Regions from separate parts of the Alkaliphilus sp. B6464 genome, predicted to be linked through region 1. Evidence: predicted binding sites of a transcription regulator. Region 1 holds the regulator's gene; each other region holds the start of a gene.

Region 1 (4,995 bases):
GTTAAGTCCATATTCAAATGTTTTGGTCCTGTGCTAGTTGCAGTAATAAATGGTAGATTAATATTTGTTGTCATAGTACTAGAAAGCTCTTTTTTAGCCTTTTCAGCAGCTTCATTTAATCTTTGTAGAGACATACTATCCTGTCTTAAATCTACACCTTCTTGCTTTTTAAATTCTTCCGCAATGTAGTCTATTACTACTTTATCAAAATTATCTCCACCTAAGTGGTTATCTCCACTTGTTGATAGCACTTCAAATACTCCATCACCAAGTTCTAGTATAGATACGTCAAATGTTCCTCCACCTAAGTCATATACTAATATTTTTTGATGTTCCTCTGTTTTATCTAGTCCATATGCTAACGATGCAGCTGTTGGCTCGTTTATAATTCTTTGTACATTAAGTCCTGCAATTCTACCTGCATCCTTGGTTGCTTGTCTTTGACTATCTGAAAAATAAGCTGGTACTGTAATTACTGCATCTGTTACAGTCTCTCCTAAATAAGCTTCCGCATCCGCCTTTAATTTTTGAAGAATCATCGCAGAAATATCTTGAGGTGTATATTGTTTTCCATCAATATTTACTTTGTGATCATATCCCATTTGTGTTTTAATAGACATAATCGTTTTATCAGGATTTACTACTGCCTGTCTTTTAGCAGGTTCCCCTACAATTCTCTCTCCATCTTTACCAAATGCTACAACTGAAGGTGTTGTTCTATTTCCCTCGCTATTTGCAATAACTACTGGCTCTCCACCTTCTAATACAGCAACACATGAGTTTGTAGTTCCTAAGTCAATTCCAATTACTTTACCCATCGTGATTTCCTCCTTATATATGAATATTTTAAAATATTATTTTATACTTTATCTTGATACTTTAACCATCGCTGGCCTTAATACTCTATCATTTACTTTATAACCTTTTTGGAGTATATCTATAACACAGTTAGCTTCTCCATTTGTTTCCTCCTGCATTACTGCATAATGAAGATTCATATCAAAAGGTTTTCCTAAAGCTTCAATTTCTTCTACTCCATGTTTAGCTAGAGTATCTATTAATTGCTTATACACTAAATTAATTCCTTCTAGTAAAGAATTATCTTCATCGATATCGGTTTGGGACTGTATAGCCCTTTCTAAATTATCTATTATATTTAGCAAATCCGATGCAATTTTTTCATTTGCATAAAGATAAATTTCACCTTTTTCCTTTTCTACACGCTTCTTGTAGTTTGAGAAATCTGCTTGAAGTCTCTGAAATTGGCTAAAAACATCTTCGTATTCTGCTGTCTTTTCTGCTAATTTCTCTTCTAAATCTTTAAGATTTCCATCTGTTTCCTCAATTTCATCCAAGGTAGCTTCTAGGTTGTTATTCGCAGTTTCTTTGTTTTCTTCTATGCCTTCAACCTCTTCTCGTTTAATATCTTTCAAAATATTCCACCTGCCTTATTATCATTATCATTTTATGTAAAAGAGCAAAATTAATATCAGTCAAAACATGGATAGAAGTGTAAAATGCTAAGCACTTTACACCATCATTCTATCTATTTATATCTATTCTTCAGCAATTCACTAATAACTTTGCTAACCTCTGCCATTACACTTACAACAGTAGAATAATCCATCCTTGTAGGTCCAATAACACTAAGCCAGCCTAGAGTTGTATTATCTACCTTATAGGTGGCCGTAACTAAGCTACAATCCTTTGCCTCTTTATATATATTTTCGCTTCCAATTGAAACACTAAGGCCTTCATTGCTAAAAGAAGTAATTAAACTGCTTAATAGTTCCTTTTCTTCTAACAATTCTAGAAAGGATTTTGCCTTAAAAATATCATTATACTCCGGGAAGTTAAATATGTTCATGGCTCCATTCAAAAACATATTTATATGACTAACTTCATCTAAAGATTGAAATATTTCAGGAATTATTTTATCTATTATGCTACTAGAATTTATAAACTCCTCACTTAATATTTCAATTAATGATGCCTCAATATTTTTAATAGCCAGACCATGAAGTTTATCATTTAAAAAGTTGGACATCGTTTGAAAACTACTTTTACTAACTTGATCACTTAATCTGATAATAGGTTTCTTTACCATACCACTATCTGTAACTATGACAGCCAACATATTCTCTGTATCAATCGGAACCAATTGAATATGTTTTAATTTACTTTCCTTTATTTGTGGTGCTAAAGCAACAGCTGTATAGTTAGTAAGCTGTGACAATAACTTTGAGCTATACTGTAATATTTGCTCAATTTCAGCAACCTTATTAAACAAGTCTAATTCCAAATAATCTCTTTCAATATCCACCATCTTTTTTAATGACATAAATTCATCTACATATAATCTGTATCCTTTGTCAGATGGAATACGTCCTGCTGAAGTATGAGGCTGTATAATAAATCCTAATTCTTCTAAGTCAGCCATTTCATTTCTAATTGTTGCCGGACTTACTCCCAGATCATATTTTTTTGATAATGTTCTTGAACCAACTGGCTCTGCTGTTTCAATATAATCCTGTATAATGGCCTGAAGTATTTTAAGTTTTCTTTCATTCAACATAGAACCACCTCGGATTGTTAGCACTCTATCTTGTTGAGTGCTAATGATTCTGTCTTTAAAATATCATTTCATTTTATTTTTGTCAATAGTTTTTTTCATATTAATCTAATAACATTTCTTGAAAAACAATATTAGAGAGATCAATACCCTTTTGAGTAAGTTTAATATGCTTTTCATCCCAATATAGTAGATTCTGCTCCTTAAACTTATCAATTTGGGACTTATATATTTCAAATGGCGAAATATTGAATCGCTTAGTAAATTCTTCTATAGAAACTCCTTCCATCATCCTTAAACCTAAAAACATAGTTTCGCTAATTTCATCCTTAATTGAAACATCTGTTTCATTTTCTATAGGTACTTTACTCTCTTTCAATAAGCTAATATATTCTTCTATTTGATTTACATTGCTAAATCTCTTTTTATTAAAATAAGAATGTGCCCCCGAGCCTAAACCTATGTAGGGTTTATTCTGCCAATATATCAAATTGTGCTTGCATTTAAATCCCGGTTTAGCAAAATTAGATATTTCATAATGATTATATCCATTTTTCTCTAAATATTCTATTGTATAATGATACATTTTTAATTCTACTTCTTCATCAGGAAGTAGAATTTTTCTGTTTTTTACCCAATCATAAAATGGAGTTTCTTCCTCCACTATTAAACTATATGCTGAAATATGAGGTATTTCTAATGATACAATTTTCTCCAAACTTTCTTGCCAGTCACTTTTCTTCTGTCCTGGCAGAGAAAACATTAGGTCTGTATTAATATTTGAAAATCCTGCATTTCTAGCTTCCTCTAAATTTTTTATATAATTCTCAAAGCTGTGGATTCTACCTAATGTTCTTAGTAAGTTATTCTGACATGCTTGCAGCCCTATACTTAATCGATTAATTCCGCTCTCATAATATGTTTTTAACTTATCATAAGTCAAAGTCCCCGGATTAGCCTCAATAGAAACCTCCGCATCGGCTTCTATTGAGAAATATTTGCCTACTGTCTCCATAATCTCAGCTATTTGGCTTCCACTTAAAATAGATGGAGTACCCCCACCAAAAAATATTGTGCTTATTTTGTAGTCTTCTAAAACAGATTTATATAGAGTTATTTCTTTTTTTAATGATTTTATATAATCCTCAATTAGATGTTTCTTTCCACCATAAGAGCTGAAATCACAATAGTAACATTTTTTTTCACAGAAAGGTATGTGTATATATAGTGATATTAAATTCATATTTTTATTCACCACCAATTTATTTAGGTTTTACTTGATAACATAAAACTAGTAGTACTCCCTAAGGCATACTACTAGTCTTGTAGGTATTATTAATCATCTAGCTTAAGTACAGACATAAAAGCTTTTTGTGGCACTTCTACGTTTCCTACTTGTCTCATACGTTTTTTACCTTCTTTTTGTTTTTCAAGAAGCTTTTTCTTTCTTGATATATCTCCACCATAACATTTAGCTAATACATCTTTTCTAAGTGCTTTAATAGTTTCACGAGATATTATTTTAGCTCCAACTGCTGCTTGCAGTGGTATTGGGAATTGATGTCTAGGAATTTCATCTTTTAGCTTTTCGCACATAGATTTTCCTCTTGAATATGCTTTGCTCTCATGCACTATAAAAGATAATGCATCTACCTGCTCACTATTTATCAGAATATCCAGTTTAACTAAATCGGACTGACGATATCCTATAAGCTCATAGTCTAAAGAACCATATCCCTTTGTCCTTGATTTAAGCGCATCAAAGAAGTCATAAATCACTTCATTTAGAGGCATTTCATAATGAAGATTTACTCTAGTATCATCAATATACTGCATGTCTTTCATTTCACCACGGCGATCTTGACATAGTTCCATAACTGCGCCAACATAAGTATTTGGAACCATAATTGTAGTCTTAACAATAGGTTCCTCCATAATACGTATTTCCTGTGGCACAGGCATATTTGCAGGATTCTGAATCATTAAAACTTCACCATTTGTTTTAGTAACCCTATATATAACACTAGGTGCTGTAGTTATAAGATCAAGATTAAACTCTCTTTCCAATCTTTCTTGAATAATCTCCATATGAAGAAGACCAAGAAAACCACATCTAAATCCAAATCCTAGTGCTGCTGATGTTTCAGCTTCAAAAACAAGTGCAGCATCGTTTACTTGAAGTTTTTCTAGTGCATCTCTTATATCTTCATATTTTTCACCTTCTGCTGGGTAAATACCACAATAAACCATTGGGTTAACTTTTCTGTATCCTGGTAATGGCTGTGATGTTGGTCTTGATGCATCAGTAATTGTATCACCTACACGACAATGTCTAACATCTTTAACACTGGCAGCTACATATCCTACATCTCCAGCAGATAAATACTCCATAGGTATAGCTCCTGGCGAAAAGGCACCTACTT
Region 2 (4,995 bases), 530 kb from region 1:
TCGGACATTCTTGGGGGTCAGTAGGTAATAATCTATATAAAGTAGAAGACTCTAGGATTATTAGATACTCTAATAGCCCTGAAATAGATGAAAACTTTTTTATTAAACACCTTTATGGAAATATTACAGATACAATTGAGATTGTTGGTATAGATTTATTTAATAGCACAGAGAATGAGACATATATAGAACCTGAAGTTTTAAAACCTCAAGATCCTATTATAAGTACTATAAAAGAAACCGAAGAATATGAGCCAAAAAATCCAGTTTTAAATTCATCGCCCACAAATGATTTTTATACAATAAAAAATGAAAATGATCAATCTACTGAAATAATAAAAGAGCTACTATCTAATTATAAAACTTTAGAAAAGCAGCTCTCTGAAATAGAAGGGAAAAAACAAGAGTTTGTGAAAAATATTGCTGATTGTGAAATAGATTTAAATTTATTAGAAGAAAAAATAGTAGATTATAAAAAACATATGTTAATATTACAAGATAAACTAAATAATCTTCCTACTAATAATAGCATGTTTCAACGTTTTGTAAACTTTTTTAAATAGATTTAATCTATATACTATATTTCTTTTAAATCTAACTTACTTAAGATTCTTTTTCCATTTTGTCGACTAATTTCATACATATTCAATATGTTCCTAGCGGATTTATCGGCTAGATTCTTCAAAAACTCATAATCCTTTAAATCTGTAAACTTAATAGAGTAACTACAACCCGCCTTTATTTTACATGGCGTCGATACTAACTCATATTGGCTATAATGTTGTCTACTTAAATACTGATATAATTGTATGGCGTGGTTTCTTGATTCGAACACAGCAATATAATATTTATCTTTCATATATCTACGCTCCATAGTGTTTCCTCCTATACACTTAGTTAATATAATGTATGTATTTTTTTGTTTGGATGATACAGTTATTTAACCGTATCGTCTTTTTTATTTTAAAAGCCACATTCAAGGGCAATTCTCTTGAATGTGGCTTTTTGCTAAATCATTAATTTGCAAATATCATTAGTAAACTCTACTGGATCATTAATTTGTAGTCCTTCGATAAGTAGAGCTTGATTATAAAGTAAACTAGTAAATAAACTAAATTTTTCTTGATCTTTTTCGTAGGAGTCCTTTAGTGCTTCAAATACATTGTGATTTATATTAATTTCCAATATCTTATCTGCTTTAATATTTTGATTGTTTGGCATTGTATTTAATATTTTTTCCATCTCTATTGAAATTTCTCCATCATTAGTCAAACATACTGGGTGAGATTTTAATCTCTTCGATATTCTTACATCCTTTACCTTATCAGATAATATAGTTTTCATTTTTTCAAATAATTCCTTATTGGCTGTATCTTCAGTACCTGAAGCATTTTCATTCTCTTGATCTTCAATACCTAAGTCGCCAGCAGATACAGATTTAAACTCTTTTTCCTTATAAGCCATTAGAACTTTTAATACAAATTCATCAATTTCCTCTGTCAGATAAAGAATTTCAAATCCTTTTTCTGTTACCAACTCAGTTTGAGGCAATTTCTCTATTCTTTCATTAGATTCACCTGTAGCATAATAAATATATTTCTGATCGTCAGCCATTCCCGAAATATACTCATTTAAAGTTACAAGTTTCTTTGCTTTTGATGAATAGAACATTAATAGGTCCTGTAGCATGTCCTTATTGCTTCCAAAGTCACTGTATACTCCATATTTTAATTGTCTGCCGAAAGACTTATAGAACTCTTCATATTTATCTCTATCATCCTTTAATAAAGCTAACAATTCATTTTTTATTTTATTTTTAATGTTTTTTGAAATTAATTTAAGCTGTCTATCGTGTTGTAACATTTCTCTAGAAATATTTAAAGATAAATCCTCCGAATCTACCATTCCTTTTACAAAGCTAAAATAATCTGGAAGTAAGTCCGAGCACTTATTCATAATAAGTACACCATTAGAATATAACTCTAATCCCTTCTCATATTCCTTTGTGTAGTAATCAAAAGGTATTCTTTCAGGAATAAATAAAATTGCATTATACCTTACAGCACCATCAGCACTTATATGGATATGTTTTACAGGCTTATCAAATCCATAGCGTTTTTCAGAATAGAAATTATCATAATCTTCTTCAGTAAGTTCGTTTTTGTTTTTTCTCCAAATTGGTACCATACTATTAATTGTTTGCTCTTCTAAATAGTCTTCGTATTCATTTTCGCTACCCTCTTTGAATTTCTTTATAGTAACATCCATTTTAATTGGATATCTTATAAAGTCTGAGTACTTTTTGATTATATCCTTTAATCTATATTCTTCTAAATACTCATCATATTTTTCATCTTCTGTATTCTCTTTTATTTTTAGAATAATTTCTGTTCCAACTGTATCTTTTTCCCATGGTTCAATAGTATATCCATCTATTCCTTGTGACTCCCATTTGTATGCTCCTTCACTATCAAGAGCTTTGCTAATTACGGTAACTGTTTCAGCTACCATAAATGCTGAATAGAAACCAACTCCAAACTGTCCGATTATATCATATCCATCTTTTAATTCATTTTCCTTTTTAAATGCTAGAGATCCGCTCTTTGCAATAGTTCCCAAATTATCTTCTAATTCTTCTTTTGTCATCCCTATACCAGTATCGATGATTTTTAATACTCTGTTTCTTTCATCTAAAATAATCTTTATGTAATAATCATCTTTATCAAATTCTAAGGTATCATCAGTTAATGCTCTATAGTATATTTTATCAATAGCATCACTAGCATTGGAAATTAGTTCTCTCAAAAATATTTCCCTATGAGTGTAGATTGAGTTAATCATTAAGTCTAATAACCTTTTGGATTCAGCCCTAAACTGTTTTGTTTCCAAATAAATCTCTCCTCTCTCAATAAAAACTACAAATAAAATTTTGACTATAATAAAAAAGTAGTATAACATTATATTTTATTAGCACTCTCAATCACCGAGTGCTAACTCTTAATCTTTATATATCATATTACATTTTTCTTGTCAACAGCAAACCTACTAAAATAAAAAATTATTATCTTAATTAGTGGTATTGGTTATAACAATCTACTATGTTTAATCATCATTTTCTATACTAACTCAAACTCTACCTTTACACATTTTCCAATTACTTTAATTCTGCTTAACTCTGTAGTATCTGGATCCTCTCCTTTAACTCCAGTAGAAATGATTATTTTATTATTTGATTCTTTTCGCAGTTGCCTAATCATCTTTTTATTGTTAATTTCAAATAAATAAATGCAATTATTTTGTATTTCACTTGTCAAATGAATTGTAATAACATCATCTTTTTTTATACGGAATACTTCCATCTTATTATCTGGTGATTTAATAAACAGTACTTTATCCCAGCTATGGCCATCTATTTTTTTCCCTAAAACAGGCAATTCTTTATAGCCTACTATTTTATTATTATTTATTTCATGTATAGGAAATTTCTTAATAATATTGGACAAAGCATCAGACCACTGATCTGTAGGCTCCACAGTATAAAACTCATCTTTATTATTATTTTTACGTTTTTTTTCAATAGAATTAACCGGCTTTTCTTCCTTTTTATCTTCTTGATACATAAACTCCAATTTCTCTCCTAATGCTTCTAAAATATTTTCAGCTACTTTTTCATTAACCACTTTTTTGCCTGATTCTATTTGAATAATATAACTTGCTGTTAAACCACACTTCTTTGCTAATTCTTTTTCTGTAATTTTTGCTTTAATTCTTGCCTCTTTTATTTTTGCAGCAATACGACTCATATCGACACCTCTTTCATACTTTATAATTATTGGAAGCATCCTATTAATAATAATTATATTGCTAATATAGACTTAAAACAAGCAGAACATATATATGATCCATTAATGTGCTATTGTTGTCGTAAAAAATAGTCGCACAGAACTTTTTACTTACAACACAGTTACTTGCTACTTATATTTTAAATTGCTTTTTTATAAAGTTGGGAAGATATTTATTTAAAACTATCTATTTTTAATATCATTTCGCAAAAGCAAAAACTACACCTTTTATAGATGTAGTCAATTAAGTATTAAACTATTTATTTCTTGATTTTCTCTCATCTTTAAGGGACTTTCCATTTTTGTCTTTTTTGTTTTCTTCAGGAAAAATTTAAAATAAAAAGCTGACTCAAGTCATATAAAACCACCTAAGTCAGCCCATTTTTATTTGTTCCTATTTTATATTAGTTTCCCTTACCCACTTCTGGAAACCAATGCCTTGTACTATTAGCTATCTTAACCAATGCAAGCATTACTGGCACTTCTACTAATACTCCAACTACTGTAGCTAAGGTTGCGCCAGAATTCAATCCAAATAGTGATATTGCTACTGCTACTGCAAGTTCAAAAAAGTTACTTGCTCCTATCATTCCAGCAGGTGCTGCTATACTATGAGGCAATTTCCAAGCTTTTGCCCATCCATAGGCAACAATAAATATAAAGAAAGTTTGAATCGTTAGGGGCACAGCAATTAATGCAATGTGTAGAGGATTACTTAAAATAACATCGCCTTGGAAGGTAAATATAATAATTAGTGTTAATAATAGTCCTATAATAGTTACATTATCAAACTTCTTCAAAAATACATTTTCAAAATATTCTATTCCCTTATTTTTTACAATGTATTTTCTAGAGAAGTATCCACCAGCTAATGGAATAACAATAAATAGAATTACAGATAAAAATAAGGTTCCATAGGGTACAACTACATCTGTTACTCCTAGTAAAATAGCTACAATAGGAGTAAACGCAAATAAAAGAATAAGATCATTTACTGCTACTTGTACTAGAGTATATGCAGGATCTCCTTTAGTTAAATGTCCCCATACAAATACCATTGCTGTACAAGGAGCTGCTCCTAGTATTACTGCACCTGCTAAATATTCATTTGCTAGAGCTTCAGGAATTAAAGCACTAAATACTACTTTTAAGA
Region 3 (4,995 bases), 1.0 Mb from region 1:
CAAATCCTATGCCTTTTTCAGAGTTAATTACCTTCTCTACAATAACTGAACCTTCAAGTCCAGCATTTTCTGCAATTTGTCTTAATGGCTCCTCTAATGCTCTTCTAACGATTCTAACCCCTGTTCTTTCGTCTCCTTCTGTTGTTTCAAGTAAAGCTTCTACTGCTGAAATAACGTTTACAAGTGCTACTCCACCACCAACTACAATACCTTCTTCTACAGCTGCTCTTGTAGCGTTAAGGGCATCTTCAATTCTTAGCTTTCTTTCTTTAAGTTCTGTTTCTGTAGCAGCACCAACTTGGATAACTGCAACTCCACCAGAAAGCTTAGCTAATCTTTCTAGTAACTTTTCTTTATCAAAATCAGAAGTTGTATCTTCTATTTGGTTTCTAATTTGACCTACTCTATCTTTAATAAGCTGTGAATCACCAGCACCCTCAACAATTGTTGTATTATCTTTATCAACCTTAACAGTTCTAGCTGTACCTAACATATCAATTGTTGCAGTTTTTAGATCATATCCTAATTCTTCAGAAATAACTGTAGCTCCTGTTAAAATTGCAATATCATCTAACATTGCCTTTCTTCTATCTCCAAAGCCTGGTGCCTTAACAGCAACACATTCAAAGGTTCCTCTTAATTTGTTTACTACTAATGTTGCTAATGCTTCGCCTTCTAGATCCTCAGCAATGATTAATAATCTTCTACCTTGTTGTACTATTTGCTCTAATACTGGAAGAATTTCTTGTACATTTGTAATCTTTTTATCAGTTACCAAAATATATGGATCGTTAAATACAGCCTCCATCTTGTCGGTATCTGTTACCATATATGCTGATAAATATCCTCTATCAAATTGCATACCTTCTACAACTTCTAAAGTAGTTCCCATAGATTTAGATTCTTCTACAGTGATAACTCCATCATTACCTACCTTTTCCATAGCATCTGCAATTAGATTACCGATTTCTTCATCCGCAGCTGAAATTGAACCAACTTGTGCAATAGCTTCTTTACTTTCTACTTTTTTAGAAATATTGTTTAATTCAACAACTGCCGCATCCACAGCTTTTTGAATACCTTTTTTAATGATCATTGGATTAGCCCCAGCTGCCACGTTCTTTAATCCTTCTCTAATAATAGCTTGAGCTAATAAAGTAGCTGTTGTTGTACCGTCACCAGCAACATCATTAGTTTTAGTAGCTACTTCTTTAACTAATTGAGCACCCATATTTTCATAAGCGTCTTCTAATTCAATTTCTCTAGCTATAGTTACCCCATCATTTGTTATTAATGGAGAACCAAACTTTTTATCGATTACTACGTTTCTTCCCTTTGGTCCTAAAGTTACCTTAACAGTATCCGCAAGTTTATTAACACCGATTTCTAATGAACGACGAGCCTCTTCAGCAAACTTAATTTCCTTAGCCATAATAATACCCTCCTAGTCCTTATTTATATTAATTAAACCCATTATGTAATACTATTTTACTATTCAACAACAGCTAAAATATCATTTTGTCTTAATATTGTGTATTCTTCTCCATCAAACTTAACTTCTGTACCAGCATATTTAGAGAAGATTACTTTATCTCCTGCTTTTACTTCCATAACAATTTCTTTACCTTCAACTACTCCACCTGGCCCAACTGCCATAACCTCTGCTAACTGTGGTTGCTCCTTTGCGCTACCTGGCAGTACAATTCCACTTTTTGTGGTTTCTTCAGCTTCTACTCTTTTAATAACTACTCTGTCTCCTAATGGCTTAATGTTCATAAATCAAACCTCCTTGGAAATTTTTTATTTTTTTAATACATTGTTTTTTGCTCATTATTAGCACTCGTACTAAGTGAGTGCTAATTACATTTATAATGTTATCTAAAAGTGATTTTGCTAGCAAATGCCAATATTGGCTATTATATTCTATTATCTAAAGATATATTCGCTTTTTTCTTTATATCTCTACATTTCACTGTTTTACTAATTTTTTAATATTTTTTTAGTATCTTCTAAATATTTTTGTTTAAAGGCCTATTAATCCTACTAATTTTAATATATAAGGCTGTACTATGTAATATATTATAGGTATAAATACAGCTGGTAGCATATTACCTACCTTTATTCTTTTCACTTCCATTATATTAGATGCAATACCTATAATTAATAGTCCACCTATAGCAGACATTTCTGCTATTACCGTTTCTACCAAGAAGGGTTTCATAAATGTAGCTGTAATAGTAATTAAACCTTGATAAATAAAAACCGCTATACCAGAAAATGCAACTCCTATACCTAAAGTAGATGAAAATATTATTGCAGAAATACCATCAATCAGAGACTTAGCAAATAAAATTTCATGATTACCAGTTAGTCCACTTTCTAGAGCACCCATAATCGCCATAGCTCCAACACAATAAATTAAACTAGCCGTAACAAAACCCTTAGCAATTCCACCTTCCTTGTTACCAACTTTAGTTTCTAGCCATTTCCCTACATTTTCTAGCCTATCTTCTATTTTTGCCATTTCTCCTATTATAGTGCCTATAACAACACTTGAAATCATAAGTAGTATATCTCCAGTTTCTAGAGCTCCCGATAAGCCTATAACAAAAACACTTAAGCCTAGTCCTTGCATTATCGTTGCCTTATACCCTTCTGGAATACCTTTTCTTAAAAAAACTCCGCCAATTCCTCCAGCTATAATTGCTATAGCATTTACAATAGTTCCTAACATCGATTCATCCCCCAGTTGTTTAACATATGAAAATTTTATCCCCACATCCGTAATGGATGTGGGGACTTAAATATTTAATATTCCTAATCTTCCACTGTATTGATATTATCACTATTTTACATCCTTTTCAAGCTAAAACTCTCATGGTGATAAACTATACAATAATCTATTTCCCTATTCCAAGTTCTCTAGCATAGTAAAATAGATACTGTTGTGCATACCCACCATATTTTCCAAACTTATCTCTAGCAAACTCTTCGATTTTTTTATTAGGTGTGTCTTCATGAAAATAAAAATATTCCATGACTCTTTTAACCCATACATCTACAGGGACTGCTTCTACCTTTCCCATAGCAAATACTAAAATACAGTTAGCTACTTTAGGCCCTACTCCACTAAACCTACGCATAGCTTCAAAGCAATCTTCACTATTTAATTCTTTTAATTGTTCTAAAGAAATATTTTCATCAATCACTGCTCTAGCTGTATTTAAAATGTACTTAGATCTATATCCCACTCCGCAGGCTGCTAATTGTTCTTCCGACAAATTATAAATAGCCTCTGGAGTTGGAAAACTATAATAGTCCTTTCCACCATATTGTCCTAAATATTCCCCAAAATTTTCACTTAACAATCTTACAGATTTTTTTATACGAGGTATAGCATTGTTAGCAGAAATAATGAAAGAGATTAAAGTTTCCCAAGGTTCCTGCTTAAGTATTCTAATTCCATCGCCAAAATTAGTAGCGTCTTTCATAACCTCATCATCTTTACTTAAATCTTCTTTAATTTTCCCGTAGTTGTTATTTAAATCAAAATAAGAAGTCCATATGTTATTAAAATCTTCTATATTTGTATTGCTAAAAACGATTGTATCTTCTTCTTTTCTTACATTTAAAATTTTACCATAGGCGACTCCAATATAGCTTCCATCATCCTCTAGGTCCCATCTAAAACATTGACCACATTCAAAAATATGCTTGGGTTCAAAATCTCTTATGTTTTTTAATATTACTTTATTATCTTTATGTAGAATTTCCAACTAAATCTCTCCTCTCCATATATCTTACAGCTAATAATTCTAAAACTACATATATACTTATGTCTTTGCTTATTATACCCAATATTAAATCCCTAAAAACCTTCTGGTCTCTAGGGATTGTAATCTTATTTAAAATCAAACAAAAGGTCTATTTCAACTCTATCATTTAACAAACCTTTATTATCATAAGCAGCTTCATTAAGTCCACAAATATTGAATCCTTCTTTAATAAAAAACTTAATAGCAGGGTAATTATAATTTTCTACTTGAACAATAATACCTCTAGCCTTGTTAAATCTAGCAAATCCTTTCGCTGACTTTACAAGCTTTCTACCAATATTTCTTTGGCGCACATCCTCTTCTACCCAGAGGTTTATTATTTGTAGAAGATTATTATGCTGAGTACATAACATCTCTATATATCCAAAAATTCTTTCATTCTCCTCTATTAAAAAAGTCTTAGTATATTTACCTTTCTCATCCATTAATTTAATACTATACTTCTCTTCATGACTTTCTCCCAGTTCTTTTATCTCTAACTTATAACTAGACCCTTCCTTACTAACCTTATAATATTTATTAGATTTAAGGCTATAGTCAAGTCTTTTTATATTGTCAATATCATCCGCTACCATTTCACGTATAATCATTGATAATTTTCCTCCGTGGACATGTAGGACACGGGCTCATATATAGAATATGCCTCATAAACCTGATTTCCTGTAACTATATCAAAGTATAGCTTTCTTATATCTTCTTTTTTAGTTGATTGATAACTATAAGTAGCTACTGGTCTATAGTGGGTATAAAATGACCTAACAACTGCTATTCCATTATATTTCATATCTAAAAGTTGTTCACTATGTTTTTGCTCCACATCCTCTAGGGACACTACTACTTCTGACATAGGTACTACTGTACCGTTGAAGTTATTAGAGTATTTAATAACCTTCCCACCATGAGAAGAAACATTTACTTTAACTATGTCACTAATCATAGTAATATCATCTAAGGTAGGAATAAATTGAAATGCATAAATAGTATTTTTTGTATTTTCATCTGTAATTGCCGATACCCCATCTATCATCTGCTCATAGGATTCAAATCTATTTATAAACTTTTTAGCGATTTCTGAAGCTTCATCTTTAGAAACAAGTGTATCCTTAACATCTGCTGTATAATCTTCAAATTGTCTAAGGAATCCGTTAACAGCGTCTAT

Evidence for each region. The regulator HrcA, encoded in region 1, represses chaperone genes, less so after heat shock. The targets are predictions, from matches to a motif close to TTAGCACTCNNNNNNNNNGAGTGCTAA.
Region 2: a site for HrcA is predicted at 2,968-2,994, ahead of htpG (molecular chaperone HtpG). Genes of this name have one in related genera too.
Region 3: a site for HrcA is predicted at 1,834-1,860, ahead of groES (co-chaperone GroES). Genes of this name have one in related genera too.

What each region holds. Positions count from the first base shown of each region.
Region 1 is NZ_CP058557.1:3,017,591-3,022,585, forward strand. Features, by position in the region: gene dnaK (molecular chaperone DnaK) at 1-818, opposite strand, end outside; gene grpE (nucleotide exchange factor GrpE) at 867-1,433, opposite strand; gene hrcA (heat-inducible transcriptional repressor HrcA) at 1,547-2,575, opposite strand; gene hemW (radical SAM family heme chaperone HemW) at 2,676-3,815, opposite strand; gene lepA (translation elongation factor 4) at 3,908-4,995, opposite strand, start outside.
Region 2 is NZ_CP058557.1:2,488,323-2,493,317, reverse strand. Features, by position in the region: gene HYG84_RS12470 (hypothetical protein) at 1-563, shown strand, start outside; gene HYG84_RS12465 (DUF3343 domain-containing protein) at 578-874, opposite strand; gene htpG (molecular chaperone HtpG) at 1,009-2,889, opposite strand; gene HYG84_RS12455 (helix-turn-helix domain-containing protein) at 3,117-3,803, opposite strand; gene arsB (ACR3 family arsenite efflux transporter) at 4,247-4,995, opposite strand, start outside.
Region 3 is NZ_CP058557.1:632,212-637,206, forward strand. Features, by position in the region: gene groL (chaperonin GroEL) at 1-1,432, opposite strand, end outside; gene groES (co-chaperone GroES) at 1,492-1,776, opposite strand; gene HYG84_RS03110 (DUF554 domain-containing protein) at 2,024-2,734, opposite strand; gene HYG84_RS03115 (DNA-3-methyladenine glycosylase family protein) at 2,901-3,776, opposite strand; gene HYG84_RS03120 (GNAT family N-acetyltransferase) at 3,902-4,426, opposite strand; gene HYG84_RS03125 (YcdB/YcdC domain-containing protein) at 4,423-4,995, opposite strand, start outside.